Linked DNA regions of Undibacterium sp. 5I1. The protein of the gene in region 1 interacts with the protein of each later gene in a pairwise test. Links are inferred from orthologs where the notes say so. Each region holds a gene or a part of one and is shown on either strand. Other genes may lie near its edges. The genes, in order: hflC and ftsH.

What was found.
Region 2: the proteins of hflC (region 1) and ftsH interact in binary tests that used the Escherichia coli proteins (3 or more experiments, as listed by UniProt). The link is inferred for Undibacterium sp. 5I1 from one-to-one orthologs.

The regions. Positions count from the first base shown.
Region 1 is NZ_JAVIWI010000001.1:1,603,105-1,616,629, forward strand. Bases 141-3,140 are described here. They hold hflC (protease modulator HflC), read right to left. Parts: upstream 2,097-3,140; coding sequence 1,185-2,096; downstream 141-1,184. Other genes in these bases: RGU72_RS07175 (ATP phosphoribosyltransferase regulatory subunit), read right to left, coding at 141-1,051; hflK (FtsH protease activity modulator HflK), read right to left, coding at 2,096-3,140. Also shown: more of RGU72_RS07175, read right to left, coding at 1-140; more of hflK, read right to left, coding at 3,141-3,385; GTPase HflX, read right to left, coding at 3,448-4,572; RNA chaperone Hfq, read right to left, coding at 4,611-4,847; ribosome biogenesis GTPase Der, read right to left, coding at 4,990-6,333; outer membrane protein assembly factor BamB, read right to left, coding at 6,340-7,488; RGU72_RS07210 (tetratricopeptide repeat protein), read right to left, coding at 7,501-8,166; hisS (histidine--tRNA ligase), read right to left, coding at 8,179-9,540; ispG (flavodoxin-dependent (E)-4-hydroxy-3-methylbut-2-enyl-diphosphate synthase), read right to left, coding at 9,579-10,844; RGU72_RS07225 (RodZ domain-containing protein), read right to left, coding at 10,847-11,866; type IV pilus biogenesis/stability protein PilW, read right to left, coding at 11,859-12,659; 23S rRNA (adenine(2503)-C(2))-methyltransferase RlmN, read right to left, coding at 12,656-13,525.
Region 2 is NZ_JAVIWI010000001.1:1,941,695-1,958,207, forward strand. What follows is about bases 7,950-10,850. They hold ftsH (ATP-dependent zinc metalloprotease FtsH), read right to left. Parts: upstream 10,393-10,850; coding sequence 8,506-10,392; downstream 7,950-8,505. Other genes in these bases: folP (dihydropteroate synthase), read right to left, coding at 7,950-8,439; RGU72_RS08625 (RlmE family RNA methyltransferase), read right to left, coding at 10,542-10,850. In the rest of the region: ccoO (cytochrome-c oxidase, cbb3-type subunit II), read left to right, coding at 1-326; RGU72_RS08570 (cbb3-type cytochrome c oxidase subunit 3), read left to right, coding at 329-562; ccoP (cytochrome-c oxidase, cbb3-type subunit III), read left to right, coding at 555-1,502; cytochrome c oxidase accessory protein CcoG, read left to right, coding at 1,539-2,966; RGU72_RS08585 (FixH family protein), read left to right, coding at 2,976-3,506; RGU72_RS08590 (hypothetical protein), read left to right, coding at 3,569-3,817; fumarate/nitrate reduction transcriptional regulator Fnr, read right to left, coding at 3,943-4,722; RGU72_RS08600 (OmpW/AlkL family protein), read right to left, coding at 4,983-5,600; glmM (phosphoglucosamine mutase), read right to left, coding at 6,238-7,581; more of folP, read right to left, coding at 7,597-7,949; more of RGU72_RS08625, read right to left, coding at 10,851-11,183; RGU72_RS08630 (YhbY family RNA-binding protein), read left to right, coding at 11,216-11,692; transcription elongation factor GreA, read right to left, coding at 11,809-12,285; carB (carbamoyl-phosphate synthase large subunit), read right to left, coding at 12,382-15,600; carA (glutamine-hydrolyzing carbamoyl-phosphate synthase small subunit), read right to left, coding at 15,603-16,513. UniProt on the Escherichia coli protein: Acts as a processive, ATP-dependent zinc metallopeptidase for both cytoplasmic and membrane proteins. Plays a role in the quality control of integral membrane proteins.

The DNA.
Region 1 (13,525 bases):
TAACAATTTCTCCACTTTTGCGTAATTCACCAATCTTTATTCGCAGTGCAGGGTCTTTACTCCATGGGGCAAGAATCGCATCTTTGCGCTCTGCCGATGGCATTAGACGCGCTAACTCGCGTAAATCAAGTGAAAATCCAGTCGCTGGGCGTGCACGGCCAAAAGCTTCACCAACATGATCGTAACGTCCGCCGCGAGCAACTGCATTTGGTAAGCCTGGCACAAAAGCATTAAACATTACTCCGCTGTGGTAATGATATCCACGTAAATCTGCCAAATCTATCGTAACTCTCGCACTACCGGCAAGCTTCACCAGATAGTCAAGCTCATCCAAGGCAACAGCAATTCCAGTAAGTGGCGGCAATATAGCGCGTGCGCGCTCAATCACCGAGATATCTCCATATAACTTAGGCAAATCTAACAAAGCTTGCCTTACGACCGGACTAAACTCTTTAGAAATTAACTCTATTGCAGACAAGTCTTTCGCTTCCAGTAAGGCGAATAAACTAGACGCATGCTTTTTAGCAACGGGATCACTTTCTAACAGAGATCTCAGTACACCAACATGGCAAAGGTCAAGGTGCACTTCTGAGATATTTGCTATTGCTAAAGAAGCTAACGCTAATTCCTGGATTTCAGCATCCGCCTCTAAACCAGCATGCCCATAAATTTCAGCACCAATCTGAATTGGCTCACGTGTTGCATGCAGGCCAGACGGGCGCGTGTGCAATACACTGCCTGCATAACATAAACGCGTCACAGAATTACGGTTCAGTAAATGCGCATCAATCCTTGCGACCTGAGTTGTCATATCAGCCCGAACTCCCATGGTTCGGCCGGATAATTGATCAACCAATTTAAACATACGCAAATCCATGTCCTGACCGGCACCTGTCAGCAAGGATTCTATGTATTCGAGTAAAGGTGGCATGACCAACTCGTAGCCATACAATCTAAAATTGTCCAACAACACACGTCGTAACTCTTCTATTTTGCGTGCTTCGGATGGCAAAACATCAGCAATATTTTCCGGTAAAAGCCAATTTGGCATGAGCTTACAATCAAATAAAAACAAACAACAAATTATCAAACCTCAAACGCAACAAACGTAGGTCTGCCATCATATTAGATAGCACGACCTACGTTATCACCTTGTCAGTTACGGGTATTACTTAATAAATTAATTACTTTGACTTACTTGGAGCGACGGCTGAACCACTTGAGCCACCTACGCCAGGCGCTTTAAAATATTTAAAAAACTCAGAATTTGGATCAACTACCATCACATCATTCTTAGTTTTAAAGCTGGCACGATATGCCTCCAAGCTGCGATAAAATTTGTAAAACTCTGGATTTTGACCGAACGCCTGCGCATAGATTTGTGACGCTTCAGCATCACCAGCGCCACGCATCTTTTCAGCCTCACGATATGCTTCAGCCAGAATTACCGTTCTTTGTTTATCTGCATCTGCTCTGATTTTTTCGGAATCGGCAGATCCGGTAGAGCGTAATTCATTGGCCACGCGAGTACGCTCTGCTTTCATTCGATCGTAAACTGAACTATTGATCTGATCTACATAATCAACGCGTTTCAATCGCACATCAATAATCTCTACGCCGATTTGCTTTGCCTCATCAGTAACTTTGACGCGGATCGCTTCCATAACTTTGCCACGCTCACCAGAAATGACTTCACGTACAGTGCGTTTAGTGATTTCATCATTTAAGGCTGCTTTTACAATTTGATATAAGCGGTCACGAGCTCTGCCCTCATCACCTTTGAAGCTAACGTAATACAATTTTGGCTCGATAATGTGCCATTTTACGAAAGCATCAACCAATATGTTTTTCTTTTCTGCCGTAATGAAACGATCTGCATCTGGAGTATCTATCGTCAAAATACGTTTATCTAAAAACAAAACATTTTGAAACGGTGGTGGCAATTTGAAATGCAAGCCTGGCTCGCTAATCACCGCTTTTACTTCACCTAATGCAAAAACAATGGCATATGATTTTTGATCCACAACAAAAATCGTGGAATACAAAATCATTATTGCAACGATGAGAGCAAGTATCGAGGAAAATAACTTATTCATTATCTTACCTCCCGATCACGAGAATCACGACTATCACGGGATCTGCCGTCTTTACTGTAGCGCAACTCAACCGTCGGAATCTGCTCAGTTACTTGCGGGGTTGGTGCTGCCGGTGTCGTTGTTACAGATGAAGGTGAGGACTTAACATTGGCATTATCCGACGCTTGAATTAACTTATCTAAAGGAAGATAAATCATATTGTTACCACTCTTAGAATCCATCATGACCTTAGTCGTACTGGAAAAAATTTGTTGCATCGTTTCAAGATACATACGGTCTCGCGTAACTGCAGGCGCCTTTTGATATTCAGCCAACACTTGCTTAAAACGCGATGCATTACCTTCGGCGGTCGCTACAATTCTTGACTCGTATGCTTCTGACTCTTGCAACATGCGCGATGCCTCACCACGTGCTTTCGGAATCACATCGTTTGCGTAGGCTTGGCCTTCGTTTTTTTGACGTTCTTTATCCTGACCTGCTTTTACGGCATCATCAAAAGCTGCTTGTACTTGCTCAGGAGGCTGTACACCTTGCATCGTGACATTCGCAACCTGTACACCGGCTTGATACCGTTCAAGAATTTGCTGCATTAAAGCACCAACATCTTGCGCAACCTTTTCTCGTCCCTCGTACAGAACAAAATCCATTTTACTTTTCCCTACAACTTCACGAATCGCAGTTTCTGCAACTTGCTTGATCGTACCCTCTGGATCACGATTATTAAACAGCCAATCAGACGCACTCTTTAATTTATATTGAACGGCGAACTGAATATCGATGATATTTTCATCCTCGGTCAACATCAGTGCTTCTTTTGGCTCTTTATTCTTAACATTGGAGCGATAACCAACTTCGACGGTGCGTACCTGAGAAACGTCGACGATTTCATGAGCCTGAATCGGGTAAGGCCAACGCCAGTTAAAACCGGACATTGTTGTATGGCTGAACTTACCAAATGTCGTAATAACGCCGGTTTGACCTTCTTGAACAATGAAGAATCCACTGATTAACCAAATAAACGCCAGCACAACAACGATGATGCTTACACCTAATTTAGCACTGGCAGCATCAGGAGTGAATCCACCGCCACCGCCGCCATTATTACCATTATTTTTTGAGCCTAGGAAACGACTAATGCGTTCATTAAAGTCGCGCCATAATTTCTCTAAATCGGGTGGGCCCTCAGGTGGCTTCTTGCCATCCTTGTCGTTATTTTGAGAGCCACGACCCCACTGAGGATCGTTCAACGACATCGTTAAGCCAATTTTTTTTAGAAGTGAAACGAACATTCTGTCGTTATCCAATAAAATAATGAGTTGAACTACAAATAGACTTAATACTGAATAAATTTTTAGACAAACCGCGCATCATCAAACTGGGCGATCTCTACTGGATTATTTCTTTTTAATGCGTAGTCTTTAGCAAACTCTGTAACCGCTTGCCGCAACAAACCTACTCCGGCACCAGTTTGCGCACTCAAAAAAACTCTTTGAATTTTATCATACTCACCTAGCTCCAAACTCGGCTCCAAACCAGCCAAATCGATCTTATTCCAAACCAATAATTGAGGAATATGGTCAGCACCGATCTCTTTCAATACGTCATTAACTTGTTGAATTTGGTCTAAGCGCACTGGGCTACTTGCATCAACTATATGCAACAACAGATCGGCATGAATTGTCTCTTCCAAAGTAGCACGAAATGCATCGACCAATTGATGCGGTAGTTCCCTGATGAACCCTACCGTGTCAGATATCACGACACTACCTGCATCGGCAAGATACAAACGTCGTGATGTAGTGTCTAACGTAGCAAACAACTGGTCTGCTGCGTAAGCACCCGCCTTCGTCAACGAATTAAATAACGTAGATTTACCCGCATTGGTATAACCAACCAAAGATACTGAAAAGGTGTGGCTTCTACCACGCGAACGTCTTTGTGTTTCACGCTGCTTATGCAACTTACCCATACGAGCTTTAAGTGCTTTAACTCGATCCCCGATTAAACGGCGATCAGTTTCAAGCTGAGTCTCTCCAGGCCCGCGCAAACCAATACCACCCTTTTGTCGCTCCAGATGAGTCCAGCCGCGTATCAACCTTGTAGCAAGATGCTGCAACTGCGCTAATTCGACTTGGACTTTACCTTCATGACTATGAGCACGCTGCGCGAAAATATCAAGAATCAGACTAGTTCTGTCGACCACCCGTATTTTCAAACGTCGCTCTAAATTCCGCTGTTGTGCAGGTGATAATGCATGATTAAAGATTGCAATATCGAGCTCAGCATCAGCAATGGTATTTGCAATCTCATCCGCTTTACCAGAGCCCACAAATAACGCAGCATCAGGACTAGAGCGCTTGCAGGTAATGGTTGTGATGGGCTCTGCCCCCGCAGATTGGGAGAGCAGAGATAGTTCTTCTAAACTAGCGGCAAAATCATCTTTACCGAAGTCCACACCGATTAAAACGGCGCGCATAGAAAAATTTTATTTTTCAAAAAATAAATGCCTAATAATTACTCGGGCTCTGACTCAGTATTGATGGTCACAGCACGTGCGGGAACAACAGTAGAAATGGCGTGTTTGTATACCATCTGCGTCACTGTATTACGCAATAAAACTACGTATTGATCAAAAGATTCAATATGACCTTGCAACTTAATGCCATTCACCAAATAGATGGATACAGGAATATGTTCTTTACGAAGTGCGTTCAAGAACGGGTCTTGTAACAGTTGCCCTTTATTACTCATAACAGCTCCAATATGTTGTTGTGATCAGGAGTTGGGGACACATTGCAAAAGTTCAAGAGTCCCAATAGTTGATTACCTTGTAACTGTAATCTATTTTCGCTTGCGCTGCTTGCTAGATCCACCAACGATCAAATGAAAATTCTTATTTTTCAGTTTTAGAGAAAGGATTTTTACCTGAGCGCATTTCTATGCGCAAAGGGGTTCCCACTAAAGAAAAGGTTTCTCGGAAATGTTTTTCCAAATAGCGTTTATATACATCACCAATGGAATCCAAGGCATTGCCGTGAATAACAATAATGGGTGGATTTTGACCGCCTTGGTGGGCATAACGCAGCTTAGGTCTTATCGAGCCTTTACGCTTCGGCTGCTGATGCTCCACAGCTTCTATCAACGCACGAGTTAATTTTGGCGTTGATAAGTTCGCTGTTGCTGCAGCATAAGCAGCATCGACTGATTTCATTAAAGAGGCAATACCGCTAGCTTTTAAAGCAGAAATAAAATGAAACTTAGCAAATGTTAAAAAATTTAGCTTACGTTCAATATCTAATTTGATTTCATCGCGTCTGTCGCTTTGCAAGCCATCCCATTTATTGACACCAATAACTAAGGCTCGTCCAGACTCCAAGATAAAGCCCGCTATATGTGCATCTTGCTCAGATATATCTTGCTGCGCATCGAGCATCAGCAACACGACATTTGCTTCCGAAACCGATTGTAAAGTTTTGACTACAGAAAATTTTTCTATTGCCTCAAACACTTTTCCACGGCGGCGAATACCCGCTGTGTCAATCAAAGTGTAATGTTTTCCATCGCGCTCAAAAGGAATTTCAATCGAATCACGGGTAGTACCGGGCATATCAAATGCTATGACCCGATCCTCGCCTAATAGTGTGTTAACTAAAGTTGATTTACCAACATTGGGACGCCCAACTATCGCGAGCTTGATTCCCCTTACGACATCATCTGGCTCCTCCAATTCTGGAGGTCTTTGCGCAAACGCAATGTCTAACGACTCCTCAACTAAATCTGTTACGCCATCTCCGTGCGCTGCTGAAATGACGTACGGATCGCCTAACCCTAATTCATAAAAATCGGCTGTAACAGAGCTATATTTCATACCCTCAGCTTTATTTACTACCAACATCACGGAGCGTCCAGATTTTCGCAAAAAATCCGTAATAGTTTTATCATGCGGAGTCAAACCCTGACGTCCATCAACGATAAACACAACCACATCAGCCTCAGCTACAGCCTGCTTAGTTTGCTTAGCCATTTCATGCATGATGCCTTCTTTGGCAACGGGCTCGAAACCACCAGTATCTATAACCAAAAATGGACGTTCACCAATACGTCCCTCACCGTAATGCCTATCCCTTGTCAAACCAGGAAGATCTGCCACTAGCGCGTCACGAGAGCGAGTAAGTCGATTGAACAGCGTGGATTTGCCGACATTTGGTCGACCTATAAGTGCAATAACCGGCTTCATTTAGTATTACTCGGTTGTCAATGCAACCACTGCCCCTGATTTGGTTTGAACGATCAAACTCGAGCCAACTACAGTTGGAGCTGCCAAAATTTGACTGCCATCGGTACTAATACGACCGATGAAAGAACCATCCTCTCGTGAGAGAAAATGGATAAAGCCAGAACCGTCGCCAACAGCAACAGCTCGACCGAAAGAAATTGGTGCGGACAAACGCCTGTAAGCTAATTTATCATTTCGCCAAACACTAGCACCGGTACTACGAGCATAAGCGGATACAGCGCCCGAATTATCTGCGGCAAAAACAAATCGCTCATCTGCACTTACACCAACTTCGCTGGATAAAGTTTTCGCCCAGCGCGCAGCACCAGTGGTTAAGTCATAACAACCAACACGTCCTTGATAAGCAGAAACACAAGCCTCATTTCCAATAATAAACGGAGTTCCAGAAACATCGGTAATTCGCTCAAGCTCAGTCGCACCTTTAGGATCTGCAACAGCAACCTCCCAACGCAAACCTCCATTAGCTAAAGAAAAAGATGCTAGCTTACCGCCAGGCAATGCGACTATAGCCCACTGATCCGCGATTGCGATGCCTTGAATGGTACGTAAGGTCAAAATTGGCAGTGGTCTCTCGATAGACCATTTTTTTGTTCCTGTTGCTATATCGTACGCCGCGATTTTGTTATCCATACTACGAACAACCACAACATCTTTGGCCACAGCTGGAGAGGAAAGTATCTCGCTGGAAGTTTGTACACTCCAGTGCAACTTACCCTCGGTATCAAAAGCGAATAACATACCTTTTCGCCCTGCAACAACTATTACAGAAGCGCTAGCACCAACTCCAGCAGTCAAAGAAGAGCCTGCATTGATACGCCAGACCGCCCGACCATTAGCAGCATCCAATCTAACTACAGTACCATCCACTGCAGCCGCATATACGTCTGCACCAACTTGAGCAGGCGTAAATACATATTCACCTGATGAGCCAACCGAGCTTGACCAAAGAGTCTTCACTGGCATGGTCACAGTAAAATCCTGCAAGGTAGCCGGAATATTTTTTGTTTCAGACTTACTCGCAAACGGATTCATAGAGGAACAAGCCGCGAGGGAAAGCAATACTAATGAGGCCAGCAATTTGCCAGAAAAATGCATGAACTACTCCTATTATTTACTAGCTGAATTACTTGCAAGCTTAGCCTCGGCACCACCAAGAGCATCGAGCTTTATTTGGATTAACTGACGCGCAGGATTTTTCTCTTTTGTCTTTTCTAATGCACTCTGAAATGCAGCGCGGGCTTCTACAGGTTTATTTTGAGCGAGATAAATATCGCCTTTCCGATCAGCAATATCTCCAGCAAATTCTGGCGAAAAATCACCTGACAAAAAAGCTAGTCCTTCATCGTAAGCTCGTTCATCCAAGGCAATACCTGCTAAACGAATTTTTGCGATCGCTTTATATTCTTCCACACTACTATGATCAATGACCCAATGTAATTGGGCTTTGACTACTTTGATATCTCCAGCATCAAAAGCACTCTTAGCTGCTGTCATTGCGGACATTGCCGCATATGGTGTTTTAGAAAATTTTTGAACGACGTCATTAGCCGCTCGCTGCACTTTTGCATTATCTTTAGCTTGCACCGCCTTTTGTAGCACGTCATACAATTGTGACGCCTGACTTGACTGATCACGCTGATAGCTGGTCCAGCCCGTCCATGCAGCGTAAGCAGATAAAGCGATTACCAACAGCCAAGTAACTAGGTTGCCGTATTGTTTCCACCATGCTTTGAGAGTGTCTAATTGCTCTTGTTCTTCGAGATCGTATGCCATTTTGTATAAAGTCTAGTGATGAATATGAATATGAGTTGGATCGTCACAGCATTCGCCTGCATCACCGATCCCAGCGATCTGGTCAACCAAATAATCAACAGCAGTATCAAACGGCACCGTGACTTGGTTATTCTCCATATCTTCCGTGCGCATTGCTTTGATACTGACAGTATTCGATGCGGACTCATCCTCACCGATGATGACTGCGTAGGCTGCTCCACTACCGTCTGCTTTTTTCATTTGCGATTTAAAACTACCTACACCGCTTGCAGTTGCGCAATGTAACACAACATCTAGCCCCGCATCGCGCAAACGCTCGCCTAATACGAAAGATTGTTCTTGTGCTTTGCTACCTTGATGCACAAGATAGATATCGCATTGGGCTGGCGCATGTGTCTCGCCAGATGCTTTCATTAACTCCAACAATCGCTCAATCCCCATTGCGAAGCCACAAGCGGGAGTAGGTTTACCACCGAAAATACTAAATAAGGAATCATAGCGACCACCTGCACACACTGTACCTTGTGAACCCAATTGATCAGTTACCCACTCAAAAACTGTACGGTTGTAATAATCCATGCCGCGCACCAGACGTGTATTGATCGTGAATGGAATACTATTGTCACGCAATATTTTTTGAACACCTAAGAAGTGTGACATAGACTCTTCACCAAGATAACTAAGCAGCTTAGGTGCAGCATTTACCATTTCTTGCATTGCCGGATTTTTAGTGTCAAGAATACGCAGAGGATTGCTATGCAAGCGTCGCTGCGCCTCGGCATCTAAAATATCTTTATGATGTTCAAAGTAGGCAATCAATGCTACACGATGCTGAATACGCTCTTCTGCGTCACCAATCGAATTTAGTTCAAGACGTACGTCTTGCAAACCTAAATCATCCCAAAGACGCTGACACATAATGATTAATTCTGCATCGATATCAGGGCCACTAAAGCCTAAAGCCTCAGCCCCTACTTGATGGAATTGACGATAGCGTCCACGTTGCGGCTTTTCATGCCTAAACATGGGTCCGTTGTACCAAAGACGTCGCGGACCTTCGTAAGTCAAATTATGCTCTAGTGCTGCACGCACAACGCCGGCCGTGTTCTCTGGACGCAGGGTTAATTTATCCCCATTCATTGCATCTTCAAAGGAGTACATTTCCTTCTCAACGATATCAGTAACTTCACCAAGACCGCGAGCAAATAAGGCCGTAGGCTCAACGATAGGCGTACGAATTTGTTGAAAGCCATAACTCTTCAAAACAGACTGCACCGTATTTTCAAACAATTCCCATAAGGGAGAATCGGTTGGAAGAAGGTCATTCATCCCCTTCACACCAACAATTTTTTCTATTTTTTTATTTTCAGACATACTTTACAACCTAATTATTTATTAGCCGCATACGTTGGTTACACATTAGAGGGAGTGTAATGATTCTTCACATAATCCAATACGATAGCTTGGAATTCTTCTGAGATATTATCGCCTCGCAAAGTGAGCGCCTTTGCTCCATCAATAAAAACGGGTGCGGCAGGAGACTCGCCGGTACCAGGCAAGCTAATCCCAATATTGGCATGTTTGGATTCTCCGGGACCATTTACGATACAGCCCATCACCGCAACATTCATGCTTTCCACGCCGGGATATTGTTTTTTCCAAACAGGCATCTGATCGCGTAAAAAGGTTTGAATACTATCTGCCAATTCTTGGAATACAGTAGAAGTAGTACGCCCGCATCCTGGGCAAGCAATCACCATAGGAGTGAATTTTCTTAAACCCATCGTCTGTAAAATTTCTTGCCCAACTACGACTTCCTTACAACGATCACCGCCTGGCTCAGGAGTAAGAGAAATACGAATCGTATCGCCAATCCCCTCTTGCAACAACACAGATAGTGCGGCTGTCGATGCCACAATACCTTTGCTGCCCATACCTGCTTCTGTCAAGCCTAAATGCAAAGGAAAGTCACAGCGCTGCGCAAGTTCTCGATACACAGCAATTAAATCCTGCACTCCTGAAACCTTGCAAGACAGAATAATCTTATCGCCAGCTAAACCTAGCTCTTCAGCTCGTTGTGCATTTTCTATTGCAGATGTAATCAACGCCTCATACATCACCGTTTGCGCACTCCACGGCTCTGCACGCTGTGCGTTTTCATCCATAATACGCGCGAGTAAAGCTTGATCGAGACTCCCCCAGTTCACTCCGATACGAACAGGCTTATCGTAGAAACATGCCATCTCTATCATCTGTGCAAACTGAGTATCGCGTTTTGCGCCCTGCCCTACATTGCCTGGATTGATACGATACTTGGATAAAGCCCGGGCACAATCAGGAAAGTCTTTTAGCAACGTATGTCCGTTGTAATGAAAATCCCCAACCAAGGGAACATCTATTTCCATCTTATCCAATTGCGCACGAATCGCTGGCACTGCTGCCGCAGCTTCCGCATTATTAACAGTCAACCTAACAAGTTCAGAACCAGCTCTTGCTAACTCTTTAATTTGAATGGCAGTACCGATTACATCAGCGGTATCCGTGTTTGTCATCGACTGAACCACAACTGGCGCAGAACCACCAACGATAACTTGACGCGAGCCATATACAATTTTTGTACTCCGGCTCAAGCGGCGTATAAATGGTCCAGATGCTATGCCAGAAAAAGAAGATGTCATACTTACTTCACACTTAGGTTAAAAACGTTGCTTTCTTTTGTCGGCGCAATATTTAGAGAAACGCCACGTAATGTCCCATCAACACCAGCTGCATTGCCAATTTTTATCTGCAAAACTTCTTTTACATCAAAACTCTCTTCTGTTCCGGCCTTTGCCATGTGGGACGTTAATACGCTACCGTTTTCACGCTTTAGTAGTATCCAAGAATCTTGCCGAAATTTAAATTTTATTAAATTATTTGGTGAATTAACTACCGCAGGCAGGGTAGATTGAGCGGAAATAGTTGCTTGCTGATCAGACACGTTAGTATTTAAAGGTGGCACTGGAGAGACATCCGCAACTGTGCCTTGATCAGACTGCGCAACCTTAGCCCGCGCCGTATCAGAAGACGGGATTTGAAGTTGTCCATCTGAGCTCTTTTGAGTGGTTAGAGTGTCTAAGGCAACGGGGGGCGCCAAATCTGACGGGATCGCGATCCTGGTCGTTGTCCCCAAACTGGATGAGGATTTAGAAGATATTAAATTTTGAATAAAACTGATGCGTTCATATTTTTGCATCACAAAAAAACTAATCGCCAACACAGCAAGAACAATGGCTCCCCACACGTATTTTTTGTTATTTGCGTCCTGACGTCCCATTAAAGGCAATCTGGATTCAAGAAACGGAGTTGTCAGTGCAGGTCTCAAATACGCGGACTGAACTGGAGGTTCCAAATTTTTCGGCAACAATGCCAAAATTGGTTCTCCGTCTATTTTAAGTAACTTAGCATAAGACCGTATAAAACCTCGAACTATTACCATTTTTGGCAAAGCATCAAATTGATCAGCTTCTAATGCAATTATCTGCCTTGCAGAAAGCTTTAACTGATCCGCTATTTGCTGGACAGTAAAGTCTTTTTGTTGCCTCATCAATGCAAGAAAAGCTCCTGCAGACTTGATTGTAGATGTGTCAATTACTACATCATCGGCAACTATAGATAAATTTAATTGATCTTCAGGCAAACTCACACCAGCATCATTCATTAAAAGCTCCCTGCTGAAACAGAGCGTATTCTTTAGAATTGGCGTAACGTCGCCGCAATTGCACGCCCAAACCGTTGACAGCCGACTGATCACCCAGTTTATTTTCTATTTTAATAGCCAACCAAAGGACATCTGCAGCAAATACATCCGCTTTGAGTACACGGTTTATATAAAACTTGGCTTTCTCGTACTCACCCCGATCAAAGTAAATTTTTGCAAGATTTGCATTTATGGTTGGACTAGATGGGTCAGCCCGAAATGCCTGCATAAAATATCCCTCTGCTTTGGCAGTATCTTTTAGCCGCAAACTACAAACACCAGCGTTGTTAAGCACCTTAATCGGATTCGAGTACGTAGGATCTTTCAATGCCTTATCGAAGTAAGTCATTGCCTGTTTTTCTTTTCCATTTTGGCACAAGAACCAACCGTAGTTATTTGCTATATCCGAATTATTGGGAGTCAATTTTAAAGCACGTTGAAAATCATCTTCCGCCAGCTGCTTCTCACCAGTATCCATGTATATCAAAGCTCTGACGCTATAGGCATCAACTAAATCAGGGGACATGATCAACGCCTGCCTAATTTCATCCAGTGCGACTTTATATTGTCCTTGCTGATAATAGCCAATCGCCAATTCCATGCGAATAGCTGCTCTCTTTTGCAAATCGACGCTTTCAGCTGGCGGGTTACTCTCAGGCTTAAACCCCTCAGGTTTTTTGCTTGCACATGCGGACAACATCAGCGCCAGTACGACGCCGGATAAAAAACGATAGTGCAATCCAAAAATTTTCACTGAGTGATCTCCACGATCTTGCCAAAATTTTTACCGAACTTGGTTTGATATTCCGCCATTTTTTGCATACGTTCTTGCACTCGTGTTCGGTCCTGGACCTCACCTGCTAACTGCCCACAGGCGGCATCAATATCATCGCCTCGCGTCTTACGTATGGTTGTCACTAATCCCGCATCCATCAGCACTTGGGCAAAAGCCTTTATACGAGGATTGGCCGAACGTTTTAAACCCGACTCCGGAAAAGGGTTAAACGGGATCAAGTTAAACTTACAGGGAACATTTTTAACTAATTGCACCAGCTCACGAGCATGTTGATCGGTATCATTTACGCCATCCAACATGCAGTATTCAAATGTCACGAAATCACGTGGAGCATAATCCAAATACCGCTTGCAAGCCGCCATTAATTCATGCAACGGGTGTTTTTTATTTAATGGTATTAAGCTGTCGCGCAGAGTGTCGTTTGAGGCATGTAAAGACACTGCCAACGCCACTGCACACTCTTGGGACAACTTATCAATCATCGGCACCACACCGCTGGTAGACAACGTAACACGACGACGTGATAAACCATAGGCATTATCATCTAACATCAGACGCAAAGCGGTGACCGTTGGCTCAAAATTCAATAAAGGTTCGCCCATCCCCATCATTACTACGTTAGTAATTTGACGTTCGCCTTTTGGTCCCGGCGCTATACCTTTAGTTTTACGTAATAAAAACTCAGCCATCCAAAGTTGACCAATAATTTCACCAACGCTTAAATTACGATTAAATCCTTGCTTACCCGTTGAGCAAAAGCGGCAATTGACTGCACAACCGGCCTGGGTGGAGATACACAAGGTTCCACGATTCTCTTCGGGGAT
Region 2 (16,513 bases), 350 kb from region 1 along the record:
GGCCTTTTCAATGGGGATCAAAACGTACTGGTCCTGATCTGGCGCGGGTCGGTGGCAGATATAGCGATGAATGGCATCAAACGCATTTAAACAACCCGCGTGACCTGGTACCAGAATCGAATATGCCTGGCTATCCATGGCTTGCTAAGACCAAACTCGACCCCGCTGATATCGCACCCAAAATGCGTGCTTTAAAACGCTTGGGCGATCCCTACACCGACGACGAGATTCTGCACGCACCGGAGGCCTTAGAAGGAAAAACAGAGCAAGACGCACTGATTGCCTATCTTCAAGAATTGGGCATCTTAATTAAGAGCAGGAGATAAAAATGGAATTCGTCACTTTCTTAACTGACATGCGCAGCATTACGACGGTTGCTTGTTTGCTTGTATTTCTCGGCATTGTGTACTGGTCATATAACGGCAAACAACAAACTGCATTTGATGAGGCCGCAAATCTGCCCTTTGCAGATGAGTTTGCGGATGGGCTTCCAGACACACCTCAAGCACAGTCTGCTAATAGTAACGACAGTACTCACTCAGCGGAGTCTCATCATGGCTGATTTTACAAGTGATTTTTGGGGTGCTTATATTGCTCTGTTGACGGTGCTAAGCATTATTGGTTGCGGAGTATTGCTGTGGACGCAGGCAACAGCAAAAGTCAAAATATCGACCGATGCAAATGGGGAACCAGGCCCTGTTGAAACGACAGGTCATCTATGGGATGAGGATTTGGGCGAGTTAAATAATCCTCTTCCCCGCTGGTGGATGTGGTTGTTTGTATTGACGATTATCTTCGGCGGAATTTATCTCTATCTGTATCCCGGCTTAGGAACTTATGCCGGCAAATTGGGTTGGCAATCAAGCGGGCAATACCAAAAAGAATTGAAAATCGCCGATGCTGAATATGGCCCACTATTTGAAAAATATTTACATCAAGATTTGAAAGCAGTAGCAGCAGATCCACAAGCACATCTGATTGGGGAGCGGCTATTTCTGACCTATTGTGCGCAGTGCCATGGATCGGATGCGCATGGCAATAAAGGCTTTCCTAACCTGACGGATAAAGACTGGCTGTATGGTGGCGCTCCAGACGTCATCAAAACGACCATCATGTATGGACGTAACGGCCAAATGCCGCCGATGGGCGCGGTCGTCGGTACGGATGATGAGGTCAGAAACGTGGCTCACTATGTGTTGAGCTTGTCTGGGTCTACTCATGACCCGATTAAAGCCGCGTTTGGCAAATCTAAATTTACCGCTTGCATTGGTTGCCATAGCGCTGGCGGCATCGGTAATCAAGCCTTAGGTGCACCGGCACTGAACGACAAAATCTGGCTATATGGCGGCAGCCTGGACACGATTATGGAGACGATTAATAAAGGTCGTAAAAATACGATGCCACCGTTTAAAGATTTTTTGGGTGAGGCAAAAGTACAAGTGCTTGCGGCTTATGTCTGGAGTTTATCGAATGAAGCAGAGATAAAAGCTGCACAAAAATGAACTCGCTAATCATCATTCAATGGGACCTTGTGCGCTATGTCTGATATACAGCCGCCCGAAATACGAGATCACGCAGATCCTGTAGAACCTCAATACGCGACCATTAAAATGTACGCGTCAAGAGAGGACATTTATCCGCGCGAAGTAACAGGGTTTTTTGCCAACTGGCGCTGGGCTTGCGTCTGGCTTACCCAACTGGTGTTTTATGGTGTGCCTTGGCTGGCATGGAATGATCGTCAGGCGGTGTTGTTTGATTTGGCCGCAAGGAAGTTCTATTTGTTTGGCATCGTGCTATGGCCACAGGATTTTATTTATCTGACCGCTCTGTTAATTATTTGCGCTTACTCATTATTTTTATTTACGACGGTTGCTGGCCGTCTTTGGTGTGGCTTTGCTTGCCCACAAACGGTTTATACCGAAATTTTTATGTGGGTAGAACGGAAGATTGAAGGTAGCCGCAGCGCCCGTATCAAATTAAGTAAGCAAAATTGGACGCTGGCAAAAGTCAGTAAAAAATGTGCCAAGCATGCGATCTGGCTAGGAATCGCTTTGTGGACAGGTATCAGCTTTGTAGGCTACTTCACGCCAATCAAAACATTGATGCAAGAAATATTATTAGTCACACTGGGACCATGGGAATTATTCTGGGTTTTATTTTATGCGCTGGCAACTTATGGTAATGCGGGGTGGATGCGTGAGCAAGTGTGTAAATACATGTGCCCGTATGCACGCTTCCAAAGTGTGATGTTTGACCAGGACACGTTGATCGTGACCTACGATCAGCAGCGCGGGGAACCGCGTAGCACAAAGACAGCTAAAAATCCTGTGCTTGGATCGTGTATCGATTGCTCAATTTGCGTTCAGGTATGCCCGACCGGTATCGATATCCGGGACGGCCTGCAATACGAATGTATAGGCTGTGCCGCCTGCGTAGACGCCTGCGATACGGTGATGGATAAGATCGGAGCACCAAAGGGCTTGATTCGTTTTTCTACCGCAAATGCGATCAAAAATAATCTGTCAGAACAACAGGTTTTGAAGTCAATCTTCCGCTCAAGAGTCTTGATCTATAGCGCTATCTTGGTCGTCATCGTATCGGTATTAGCGATCAATTTACTAACACGTGTCCCCTTAAAACTAGACGTTATCCGTGACCGCGGCTCTATGGGTAGAGAATTAAATGAAGGCGTGATTGAAAATGTTTATAAGCTACAAATTATGAACACGGCGGAAGCAAATCATATTTATCGCATCAAAGTATCGGGGCTGGACTCAATCCGTTTAGACAGCCCCGACCAAATCGAGCTGCCAGGAGCTACTACAAAAGCGATACCAGTCCGGGTGCATGTAGACCACGATCATGGCAAACAAGGTAGTAACAAAATTTGGTTTCAGCTTGAAGCGATCGATAATCCGGCCTTGCAGGTCAAAGAAAAAGCTGTATTTATTATTCCCCACAATTAGGAGCGTGTGATGTCGACCTCACCTATTTCAGCACCCATCTCTATCAACACTAAGCAAGCACCTTGGTTTAAACAAATCTGGCTTTGGTTCCTGTTAGCGCCACCGATTGTTGCAGTGGTTGCCGGCTCGTATATGGTGTCGATCGCCTTCCGAGAACAAGATGCGATGGTGGTGGATGATTATTATAGAGAAGGCCAGGCAATCAATCAGGACCTGCGGCGTGACAAGGTGGCTGCGGCATTAAAGTTAAACGCATCCATACAATACGATGCTGCGAGCGGGATCATTAAAGGAAAACTCAGTAGCGATCAAAAAATATCAACCGGTATCTTAACGATGAAATTGGTTCACCCTACTCAACCATCTAAAGATCTGGCGATCAAAACACCAGTAGATGAATCCGGTAATTTTTCTTTAGCACTACCGTTATTAGATAAAGCAGCCTGGCAAGTCACGCTAGAAGATCAGCCTAAGCAATGGCGTCTTAGTGGAGTCTGGAACTGGCCCTTACAGCAAGCAATCGTCCTAGATCCGCTTTGATTGAATACGCAAGTAAGCCAACAAACTGGTCGGCAGTTTTTACAATAACAAAGGAGACAAACATGCGACGCGCTATAGCAATATTATGGTCATCTTTTTTGGTTGCGGTTGCTGCCGAAGGTTTGTTCTTTTCTATTTTTGATCCGCATGACCTGGTGTTTTCTGGCGTGCCGATTGAGTTATCCAGACCCGCCATCTATACATTAGGATTTTTTAGCTTCTGGATATGTTGTGCATTATCCAGCGCGCTTACCTGCTATTTGCTAGTGGCTAATTCTGATAGCAGTATTAAGAGCCAACCCTCTTTTTAGTACAAGCCTGCGTTGAGTTGAATAGGAAGACTGACATTTTCTGAAGAAAAATAAAATGAAGCAGATAAAAAAATGCTGGCATCAAGCTCGACTCAAACAATACTTAAACAATACGTAGGTAAGGTCTAAGCACAATGATCAGTACCTGCCGCAATTGATTTTAAGGTAAGTAATTGCAGGAGTTCGATATCGCGCTGATCGACTGAAAGCAGCTCTAACTTTTTAAATTTGCTTAGCAGGCGACTGACGCTTTCTATCGTCAAGCCAAGATAGCCGCCGATTTCTTCGCGTGACATGCGAAGTTGAAAACGTGTTGCCGAATATCCTCGCGCAGCATAGCGCGAGGATAGATTCACCAAAAAAGCAGCAAATTTCTGGTCGGCACGCATGCTACCCAACAGCAACATCACGTTTTGCTCTCGATTAATTTCACGACTCATGATGCGGTGAAAATGGCTCAGTAAGGTTGGTACTTCACCAAATAGATGCTCCAGGCTATTAAACGGTATCTCACACACCTCGCTGTCTTCCAGTGCAATTGCCTCACAATGATGAGCGTTACTACCAATCGCGTCCATCCCTAGCAATTCGCCAGCCATTTGAAAGCCGGTTATATGTTGCTGACCGATAGAGTTTGTTTGAGAGGTTTTAAAATGCCCAACCCGGATCGCGTATAAATTGGTGAACGGTTCACCCATGCGATACAAGGCATCATCCCGCTTGATCCGTCTTCTACGGCCAATGATGCTGTCCAACTTATCCATATCCGCTTCGGCCAATCCCATGGGAAGGCATAATTGATGCAGACTACAGGCGGCACAGTGAATCCGAATATCTTGCAATTTAAGTGGTGGGATCGTTGAGGTGCTTGCTGGCGTAGCCAGATGAGGAAGATGTACGTTCATAAGTTGCAACCCTGAGACTGTAATCAATGAATTGAGTTTAGCGCAAATGCATCGCTAAATTTTATTTAAATTATTGCAATATGAAAGCGGTCTCTGAACTCAAATTACCCTAAGAAGGTGGATGTATATCCTTATTTTTCCAACAGCATGGCATTAATCGATTGTCCTTAATCAGAAATAGGCAATCGAGACTATGCCTCGATTGCCTATCAACCCGGAATTTCTTTTAGAACAGCGCTCCATGTGCCTCTGGAGATTATTTAGAAGCGATAACCTAGCCCAACAGCGATCATCAAAGGGTCGACCTTTACTGCGCTGATTTTGGCACCAGAAATAAATACATCGCTACGTATCTGCACCTTTTTGATATCAGCATTAATTGACCATCGTTTGTCTATCTTGTAATCCACGCCTGCCTGTAACGCTAGACCGACGCTGCTGTTTTCCAAAGAACCTGTGCCGTTAAGCAGATTCACGTCAGAAATTCGAGTGTAATTTATACCAGCACCAAGATAAGGACTAAACTGCGCATCAGGTAAAAAATGATATTGAATCAGCAAAGTCGGAGGTAAATGTTTAAAGCTACCGATATTTGTACCATCGAGATAAACATCATGTTTTTGCGGATAAGTCAGTACTAATTCTGCTGCAATATTTGGACTAAAAAAGTAAGAAATATCCAACTCAGGAATCGTTTTGTCAGAAACCTCTAACCGGTCGGCTGGACCAACTCCACCAATAGGATCTGACTTATTTGCGGTCGACAAATGCTCTGCCCTGACTCGTACCAACCAAGGACTTTCTTGTGCACATGCAGTTGCAGAAAACATGCTTAACAGCGCAGCTGTTACTACCGATAACGCTATAGTCTTTTTCATTTTTACTTCCCCATCAATCGTCGTTTGTCTGGCAAGAAGTTTAATACTGCGACGAGTTATCAGCTTTGATGTAGATCAACCCAGGTGAAACCTACAACTCAAATCTTGAAGTCTGCATGAGTGCAAGCTAACGGGAATGCAATATTTATCTGACGATGGATCTCTGATGGCCACAAAGTAATTTTGCGGTTATTTATTAGATGAATGCAAACACAAAGAAACTTGTATTTATCAAGACTGAGGCAGATGATCAAAAGCTGTTTCTGATCACAGACAAGCCTCAAATTTTTCTTGAGGCTGATGACTTTAGAAAATCTGGGGATGTAGAAAAGAAGTGCGTCGGGAGGGGCTCGAACCCCCGACCCATGCCTTAGAAGGGCATTGCTCTATCCAGCTGAGCTACCGACGCGCGGGAGAAGTATGTGAATTGTTATACAATAACACTTACCATAACAACCAAATATTCTGGTACAGAATACTTGGATTCAATTCAATCAAATTCTTAAGTGCTATTGAATTATTTAGTACTTATATTATTCGCGGTACTGGCCAAATAATATAAAAAACCGAAGGCTGAATAGTACATGGTATCGCTTCTATATTCAATAATGCGACCGATACAATTTCAAATATAAAATTAGGCTGGTGTTATACAGTCAACTAGCCTGCGAGCAAATTTATTGGCCATTTCCAAATCAACCGCTTCTACCATAACGCGGACTAACGGCTCCGTACCTGATGCACGAATCAGCACTCGCCCTTTGTTACCTAACTCTGCTTCTACGCGCTGTTTTTCTAAAACGGCAGCTTCATTTTTCTGCCAGTTAAATCCGGCAGGCACTTTAACATTGAGTAAAACTTGTGGGAATAAGATCAAATGTTCAAAACATTGATCCAGGGTCTTGCCATTGCGACGGAGCGCAGATAAAACTTGCAACGCAGAGACAATACCATCGCCCGTAGTGTGCTTATCCAGGCAGAGTAAATGTCCGGAACCTTCACCACCTAGCATCCAGCCACGCTCTTGCATTTGTTCCAGCACGTATCTGTCGCCCACTTTAGCCCGGACAAAACCAACGCCCAAATCCTGCAATGCCAACTCGACCGCCATATTGGTCATCAAAGTACCAACCACACCCTGAACTGGACCAATTGCAAGACGATCCATCACCATCAAATAAAGTAGTTGGTCGCCATTATAAATTTTACCGTTTCTATCCACCATAACGAGGCGATCAGCATCACCATCCAAAGCGATACCGATATCTGCATGATTCGCTCTGACGGCAATAGCTAACGCATCTGGCGCGGTAGCACCGACCTGGTCATTAATATTAAAACCGTTCGGCTGATTACCGATAGAGATAACTTCAGCACCTAATTCATGAAATACATGCGGAGCGATATCGTAAGCTGCACCATGTGCGCAATCGACTACGATCTTCAAACCGCGTAAATCTAATTCGTTGGGATAAGTACTTTTACAAAATTCGATATAGCGACCATTTGCGTCACGCAGACGATGCGCCTTGCCGAGTAAATCTGAACTAACACAGTCCATCCCATTTTCTAGCTCGGCCTCAATTGCGAGCTCGACTTCATCAGGTAATTTATTGCCCTGCGCAGAAAAAAACTTAATCCCGTTGTCATAATAAGGATTATGTGAGGCAGAAATCACGACACCAGCCGACAAGCGTAAGGCTCTGGTCAAATAAGCTACAGCAGGAGTAGGCATCGGCCCTGAGAGCATCACATCAACTCCAGCTGCAGCAAATCCTGCCTCTAAAGAAGCCTCTAGCATATAGCCAGACACCCGAGTATCTTTACCGATCAAGACAGTAGGCTTACCCTCTCCTTTATGTCCACGTTGCGCTAACACTTTGCCGGCAGCATAACCTAAGCGCATTACAAAATCAGGGGTAATTGGTGCGACGCCAACTTTGCCGCGGATACCGTCGGTACCAAAATATTTTCTCGTCATTTTGATTTTCTTTCTTTAATTTGATAACGCGCGCCACACGGCTAACGCATCGACGGTCTCTGCTACGTCATGCACTCGTAAAATTTTTGCGCCGTTTGCGACGGCTGCGATTGATGCAGCAATACTTGCGGCCAGGCGCTGCTCTACGCTTTTCCCTGTGATTGCTCCCAGCATCGATTTCCGAGATAAACCAGCAAGTATTGGCATACCAAATCTAGCTTGAAACTGATCTATATTTTTCAGCATTGCCACATTATGCTGCAAGGTTTTTCCAAAGCCAAATCCGGGATCAAGGCAAATACGTTGGGGCTCAATTCCAGCATTTAATAAATCGGCCACCATCTTATCTAAGAAATCAGTTACCTGAGTATTTACATCGTCATACTCAGGTTGAAGTTGCATATCTGACGGCGTATTTTGCATATGCATCACACATAAGCCAACATCAGCCTTGGCAACAACGTCGATAGCGCCTGGCGCTCTAAAGCCGTTGATATCGTTGATCATATCAACATCTGCAAGAATGGCTTCTCGCATTACTTGTGTCTTGTAGGTATCGACGGATAAAGGCTTACCACAATCACGCAAAGCATAAATCACTGGCATGACCCGGCTCAACTCCTCATCAAGCGACAAAGGCGTTGCACCTGGCCGAGTGGATTCGCCGCCAATATCAATAATATCTACACCATCTCGTATCATCTGCTCCGCATGTGAGAGCGCCGCATCTAATCCCTGGAATTGCCCTCCATCTGAAAATGAGTCAGGCGTAATGTTGAGTATTCCCATTACTAAAGGACGAAACTGTGACCCCTGTAACGGAAATCGATATCGACCACATTCGAAATAATTATTCATGAATATAAAAAATTAGGGCGAGAATCGCTTCTCACCCTAAATTAAAGTCAAACTATTAATTGATATTTAAGCTGGTGCCGCCGCGTTTGGAGATACGCCACCAGACGTTGTATCTGTCGGCGTCTTACGTGTTGACTGACCTAACTTTGGCGGGCGTGGATCTATGCCGCTCATAATGTCGTTAATCTGATCAGCATCTATCGTTTCCCAATCTAACAAAGCTTTAGTCATTGCTTCAACTTTGTCACGATTCTCTTCGAGCAATTTACGGGACAGGGCATACTGTGTATCCAGAATATTACGAATTTCCGCATCCACTTTTTGCTGTGTCACTTCAGAAATCGTTTTTGACGGACCACCAAAGTAACCTTCGCTCTGACTATCTTCATACACCATCACTCCCATGCTGTCAGACATACCAAAGCGTGTCACCATTGCACGAGCCAACTTCGTTGCACGTGAAAAATCGTTCGATGCACCAGTGGACATTTGACCGACAAAAATTTCTTCAGCAATTCGACCGCCAAACAAAATGGAAATTTCCTCCAGCATTTTATCTTTGTAGCCGCTAATCGGATCATGCTCTGGCAACTGCCATGTCAGACCCAATGCAAACCCACGCGGCATGATTGTTACTTTGTGGACTGGATCTGCCTTCGGCAAAAGTTTAGCGACAACGGCATGGCCAGACTCATGATAAGCAGTGTTACGACGTTCATCTTCACGCATGACCATAGACTTACGCTCAGGTCCCATGAAAATTTTGTCTTTAGCGTCTTCAAAATCCAGCATTTCAACGATGCGTTTATTGCGACGTGCAGCAAATAACGCAGCTTCATTAACAAGATTCGCAAGATCTGCACCTGACATACCTGGAGTACCACGTGCCAAGATATCGGCTTTAACGTCAGTACTGATAGGCACTTTGCGCATGTGCACATTCAAAATTTGCTCACGACCGCGAATATCTGGCAAACCAACAGAGACTTGGCGATCAAAACGACCAGGGCGCAATAAGGCCTTATCAAGGACATCGGCACGATTAGTCGCCGCAATCACAATCACACCAGAATTAGCCTCAAAGCCATCCATCTCAACCAGCATTTGGTTCAATGTCTGCTCACGCTCATCATTACCACCACCCATACCGGCGCCACGATGACGCCCGACAGCATCAATTTCATCAATGAAAATGATACATGGCGCATGTTTCTTGGCGTTTTCAAACATATCGCGGACGCGAGATGCACCAACACCAACAAACATTTCAACAAAATCAGAGCCGGAAATAGTGAAGAATGGTACCTTCGCCTCACCCGCAATCGCACGTGCCAACAAAGTTTTACCTGTACCCGGTGGGCCAACCATTAAGACACCACGTGGAATACGACCACCGAGCTTTTGGAATTTACTTGGATCTCGCAAGAAATCAACAATCTCGCCAACCTCTTCTTTCGCCTCATCACACCCTGCGACATCAGCAAAAGAAACGTTGTTGTTGGTATCGTCCAGCATACGTGCTTTAGATTTACCGAATGAGAATGCACCACCTTTGCCGCCGCCTTGCATCTGACGCATGAAAAACACCCAAACGCCAATTAACAACAGCATCGGGAACCATGAAATAAAGACTTGGGAAAGGAAAGACTGCTCTTCAGGCGGCTTGTTATCAAATTTAATGCCGTTGTTGACCAAATCACCCACAAAACCACGATCAAATATAGTAAGTTGTGATTTGACTTTTTTACCATCCAGCGTAGTCGCTGTAACAGTACGATTGCCATCATCAATCGTTGCATCTTTAATGTGCTTAGCCCTAACCTCATCCAGAAACTCGGAATACGGCATAGAGGCAGTGTTAGCAGACATGCCTTTGTCAAACTGTTTAAATACCATAAACAGCACTAAGGCAATGACTACCCATATCGCCGCTTTTGAAAACATATTATTCACGAGAACTCCTTGGACGTAGAACTACGCCTGTACACAAACAGTAATTTTGCATCATACCCGTATTGGATAGAGCTTGCTAGAGCGCATATGTTGCCATTCTTGGTAATTATCAAGAGCGAATTAACATATAAATCATTACTTTTTACTTTTTAACTATTCTTTAAACCTCTACCGAGTAAGAAAATCTCAGAAGACTTGTCTTTGCTCGCTTTGGGTTTTTTGCTGATGACAGTTTTAAATTGTGTTTTAAACATGATTACAATCGTATTGTAAGCAGGTCCATGAAAACATTTTACTAGCAAAGCACCAGAGGGTTTTAAGTGTGCATTAGAGAATTCAACCGCCAATTCAATAATGTATTCAATGCGCGCCGCATCCACTGTGGAGTTGCCTGATAAATTGGGTGCCATATCTGATAATACAAGATCAAGCTTGCGCCCCAGCAATTTAGCCTCGAGCTGATTCAGCACGTCGGCTTCGCGAAAATCTCCCTGAATGAACTGAACATCTGCAATTGGTTCCATTAGCAGCAAATCTAACGCAAAAATCTCGCCCAATATCCCGCCACCGTCTTTACCGGCTAGTTTATTGCGTACATATTGCGACCAACTACCAGGGGTTGCGCCAAGATCGACGATAATTTGACCTGGCTTGATTAATTTTTCAGCCTCATCGATTTCCTTGAGCTTGTAAACAGCACGCGCACGATAACCTTCCTTTTGTGCCAATTTGACATAAGGATCGTTAATATGATCGTGCACCCAATTTTGATTGAATTTATTTTTTGCCATTCGCGTAAAATACTGCTTTTAAAGGAATTTATATGTTGAAACTCACGCCCGCTGAACGCAGCGAACTGCGCTCTGAAGCCCATGCATTGAAACCCATCGTATTGATCGGTGAAGCCGGTTTATCGCCTGCCGTGATGAAGGAAATCGATGCTGGCCTTAATATCCATGGATTAATTAAGGTACGTGTGTTTGGCGATGATCGTGAAGCACGCATTGCTATGTACGATACCATTTGTAGCTCTTTAGAAGCTGCGCCGGTACAGCATATTGGCAAATTACTGGTTATTTACCGTCCTAAGTTAGACGGCATTAAGGAAACCAAACTAGTCAAAAAAGGCAAAGGTATGCGCGAGGTAACTATCGTCAAACCTAGCGCCAGTGGCACCAAAAAACCTAGTGTCTCAAAAGTCATGGTAAAGGGTAATGAGCGGGTAACTCAGGGCGGCTCAATCAAACGTGCTAAACCACGTCAAACCAGCGTCAAAAAATCAGCCCTCGGTAATACCTGATCACATTAAAGCGATAACGCTATAAAGCTAAGTAGCTCTGCGCTCAATATACTAAACAATATTTTTATTTAACAATGGTCGGCTCTATGTAGCGCTGACCATTTTTATTATTCGGCTTAAATGTACAGAACTTCTAATACTTCATATTCACGAATACCTGCAGGAGCTTGCACACCAACTATATCGCCAACATATTTACCGATTAATGCGCGAGCAATTGGCGAGCTGATTGATACTTTACTGAGTTTAATATCAGCTTCGTCGTCTCCTACAATTTGATAGCTGACTTTCTGTTCATTATCTAAATCCTCCAAATGCACGGTCGCTCCAAATACCACGCGCCCCTCTGCATCTAAAGTTGTCGGATCAATGATTTGCGCCGCACTGAGCTTGCCTTCCAGCTCGGCGATACGACCTTCAATAAAACTTTGGCGCTCTTTAGCCGCATCATATTCTGCATTTTCAGACAAGTCGCCTTGAGCGCGAGCTTCTGCAATCGCATTAATTACATCTGGACGCTCTTTGGTCTTCAAATTATGTAATTCTTGCTTAAGCAGTTCTGCGCCGAATTTGGTAAGAGGTACTGTACTCATTTCATTCACACTCATAAAGTAAAAATACAGAGGCCACATATGGCATCCGGATTGGACACCGTCTGTGACCTCTGTATCGAAGTTTAAGCTATTTGCTTAGTGTAAGGTTTTATGCAGACCTTGTAAATCATAGACATGCAATTCATCTAGATGACGCATACCTTGCACTGCCGCCTCCGCACCAGCAATCGTAGTATAAGTTGGCACCCGCGCTGCAAGTGAAGATACACGAATAGCACGTGAATCCGTAATCGCACTACGTTTTTCTTCTACGGTATTAATCACCAAAGCAATCTCATGATTTTTGATGATATCAACGACATGCGGACGGCCTTCAGCCACTTTATTGATCGTACTGACCGGGATACCCGCTGCTGCAATCGCTGCAGCCGTGCCCTTAGTCGCTACGACAGCAAATCCCATCTCAACTAGATCACTAGCCACTTTTACTGCGCGTGGCTTGTCACTACCTTTAACGCTCAGAAAAACTTTGCCGGAGGTTGGTAGTTTGATACTAGCACCTAGTTGTGACTTGACGAAGGCTTCACCAAAAGTTTTACCGACGCCCATCACTTCACCAGTGGATTTCATTTCTGGACCAAGAATCGTATCTACACCAGGAAATTTCACAAATGGGAACACCGCTTCTTTTACACTGAAGTAAGATGGCACAACTTCTTTATGAATACCTTGAGAAGCCAGTGACTGACCCACCATACAACGTGCAGCAATTTTAGCCAATTGCAAACCAGTGACTTTAGATACGTAAGGTACTGTACGAGATGCTCGTGGATTTACTTCCAGAACAAACACAACATCCTTACCATCTTGCTGCTGAATCGCAAACTGTACGTTCATCAAGCCGACAACGTTCAAGCCTTTCGCCATCAATGATGTCTGACGCTTTAATTCCTCAATCGTCTCTGCGGCAAGTGAATACGGCGGCAAGGAGCATGCAGAGTCGCCAGAATGCACGCCTGCTTGTTCAATATGCTCCATCACGCCACCAATGAAGGTGTGTTCGCCATCAGAAATACAATCGACATCGACCTCGATCGCATCATTCAGAAAGCGATCAAGCAATACTGGTGAGTCATGCGATACCTTGACTGCCTCACGCATATAACGCTCAAGATCACGTTGCTCGTGTACGATTTCCATTGCACGTCCACCCAACACATAGGATGGGCGAACTACTAAGGGATAACCAATTTCCTGCGCTAACTCCAACGCTTGGGCTTCGGTGCGCGCTGTACGATTAGGTGGTTGACGCAGACCAAGCTTATGCAACATTTGTTGGAAACGCTCGCGATCTTCAGCTGCGTCAATCATGTCTGGCGATGTACCAATAATCGGCACGCCATTCGCCTCCAGATCCAAAGCTAATTTCAATGGCGTCTGTCCGCCGTACTGCACAATCACGCCGACTGGTTTTTCTTTAGCGACGATTTCTAATACATCTTCTAAAGTCAAAGGCTCAAAGTACAGACGATCGGATGTATCGTAGTCGGTCGAAACCGTTTCTGGATTACAGTTGACCATGATGGTTTCATAGCCATCTTCGCGCATCGCAAAAGCCGCATGGACGCAGCAATAATCAAACTCAATACCCTGACCGATACGATTTGGACCGCCACCCAACACCATGATTTTTTTCTTATCGGTCGGTGCAGACTCACACTCTTCTTCATAAGTCGAATACATGTAAGCAGTTTTAGTTGCAAACTCCGCAGCACAAGTATCTACACGTTTATAGACTGGCCGAATATTTAAGGCATGGCGACGCTCACGTACCGCAGTGTCCGTAGTCTTGAGTAGCTTTGCCAATCGACGATCAGAGAACCCTTTTTGCTTAATCTTTAGCAACACTTCTTTATCTAGCTCATCCAGATTCTGGTGATCTAACCACAGCTCGATATCGACAATATCCTTAATCTGCGCTAGGAACCACGGGTCAATATGCGTCAGCTGATGCACTTCCTCCAAGCTAAAGCCAAGACCAAACGCATCACCGACATACCAGATACGATCAGGACCAGGCTCGCCCAATTCTTCTGCGATCACTTCACGATCCAGCGTTTTTTGGTTCATACCATCAACGCCAACCTCTAAGCCACGCAGTGCTTTTTGAAAAGATTCCTGGAAAGTTCTACCGATTGCCATGACTTCACCAACCGACTTCATCTGCGTTGTCAGATGATTGTCTGCTTGCGGGAATTTTTCAAAAGCAAATCGAGGAATTTTGGTAACGACATAATCAATCGAAGGCTCGAATGACGCTGGGGTAGCGCCACCGGTGATTTCATTACGCAGTTCATCCAGGGTAAAACCAACCGCCAATTTAGCAGCGATTTTAGCGATTGGAAAACCTGTTGCTTTAGACGCCAGCGCGGATGAACGGGATACACGCGGATTCATCTCAATCACAATCATGCGACCATCAGCAGGATTGATAGAGAATTGAACATTAGAGCCGCCAGTATCGACACCGATTTCGCGCAAAACTGCCAGCGAGGCGTTACGCATGATTTGGTATTCTTTGTCAGTCAGTGTCTGCGCAGGCGCTACCGTGATTGAGTCACCGGTATGGACTCCCATAGGATCCAGATTCTCAATAGAGCAAACAATGATGCAGTTATCCGCTTTATCGCGTACAACTTCCATCTCAAATTCTTTCCAGCCGATCAGTGATTCTTCAATCAGCAACTCACTAGTAGGTGACGCCTCTAACCCGCGTTTGCAAATAGTCTCAAACTCTTCTTCGTTATATGCAATACCACCGCCGGTGCCGCCCATAGTAAAAGACGGGCGAATAATCACTGGAAAACCGAGTGTCTTCTGCACTTCCCATGATTCATCCATGTTATGCGCGACGCCGGAACGGGCAGAACCCAAACCAATTTTAGTCATCGCATCTTTAAACTTAGAGCGATCTTCTGCTTTGTCGATTGCTTCTGGTGAAGCGCCGATCAGTTCGCAATTGTATTTGGTCAGGATGCCGTGTTTGTGCAAATCCAGAGCGCAATTCAAGGCAGTCTGACCGCCCATCGTCGGCAAAATGGCATCCGGCTTTTCTTTGGCGATAATACGTTCTACCACTTGCCATGTAATTGGCTCAATGTAAGTCACATCGGCCATTTCAGGATCAGTCATGATGGTCGCTGGATTGCTGTTGACCAAAATGACTTTATAACCCTCTTCACGCAAAGCCTTACATGCTTGGGCACCGGAATAATCGAACTCACAAGCCTGACCAATAATGATAGGGCCGGCACCAATAATCAGGATGCTTTTTATATCGAGACGTTTAGGCATTTTTATTGTTCTCCGTTTGCCTGCGCTTTTGCTGCGCTCATTAAATTAGTAAAGCGATCAAACAGGTAGGCGATATCCATCGGACCTGGTGATGCTTCTGGATGTCCCTGGAAGCAAAATGCTGGCTTATCAGTACGTTCAAAGCCTTGCAAAGAACCATCAAACAAAGAGACATGCGTAATGCGGCAGTTAGCAGGCAGTGAATTTACATCAACTGCAAAACCATGATTCTGCGACGTGATCAACACTTGTTTAGTGTCCAAATCTTGCACCGGATGGTTAGCACCATGATGACCAAATTTCATCTTGAGCGTTTTGGCACCGGAAGCAAGCGCCATAATCTGATGACCGAGGCAAATACCAAACGTAGGTATGCCTTTTTCAATCAATTCTTTAGCTGCAGCAATCGCGTAATCGCAAGGCTCTGGATCGCCAGGACCATTGGATAAAAATACACCGTCAGGATTCAAGGCCAATACATCAGCAGCAGTTGATTGGGCTGGCAACACGGTCACTTTGCAGCCACGGGCTGTCAGCATGCGCAAAATATTCCGTTTAACACCGAAATCAAATGCGACCACATGAAATTTTGGATCGGTCAGTTGACCGTAACCTTGCCCCAAAGTCCATTCAGTTTCTGTCCATGAATAGGACTTGCTGGTAGAAACAACCTTTGCCAAATCCATGCCAGACAAACCCGGAAAAGATTTTGCCAGAGCGAGCGCCTTAGTCGCATCATTACCAACTAAAATTGCGCCACCTTGGGCGCCAGTTTCACGCAGAATACGAGTCAGCTTACGTGTATCAATGCCTGCAATCGCAACAATATTTTGCGATTTAAGATAGTCAGATAAAGATTGTTCAGAGCGGAAGTTAGACACCATCAAAGGTAAATCTTTAATGATCAGGCCAG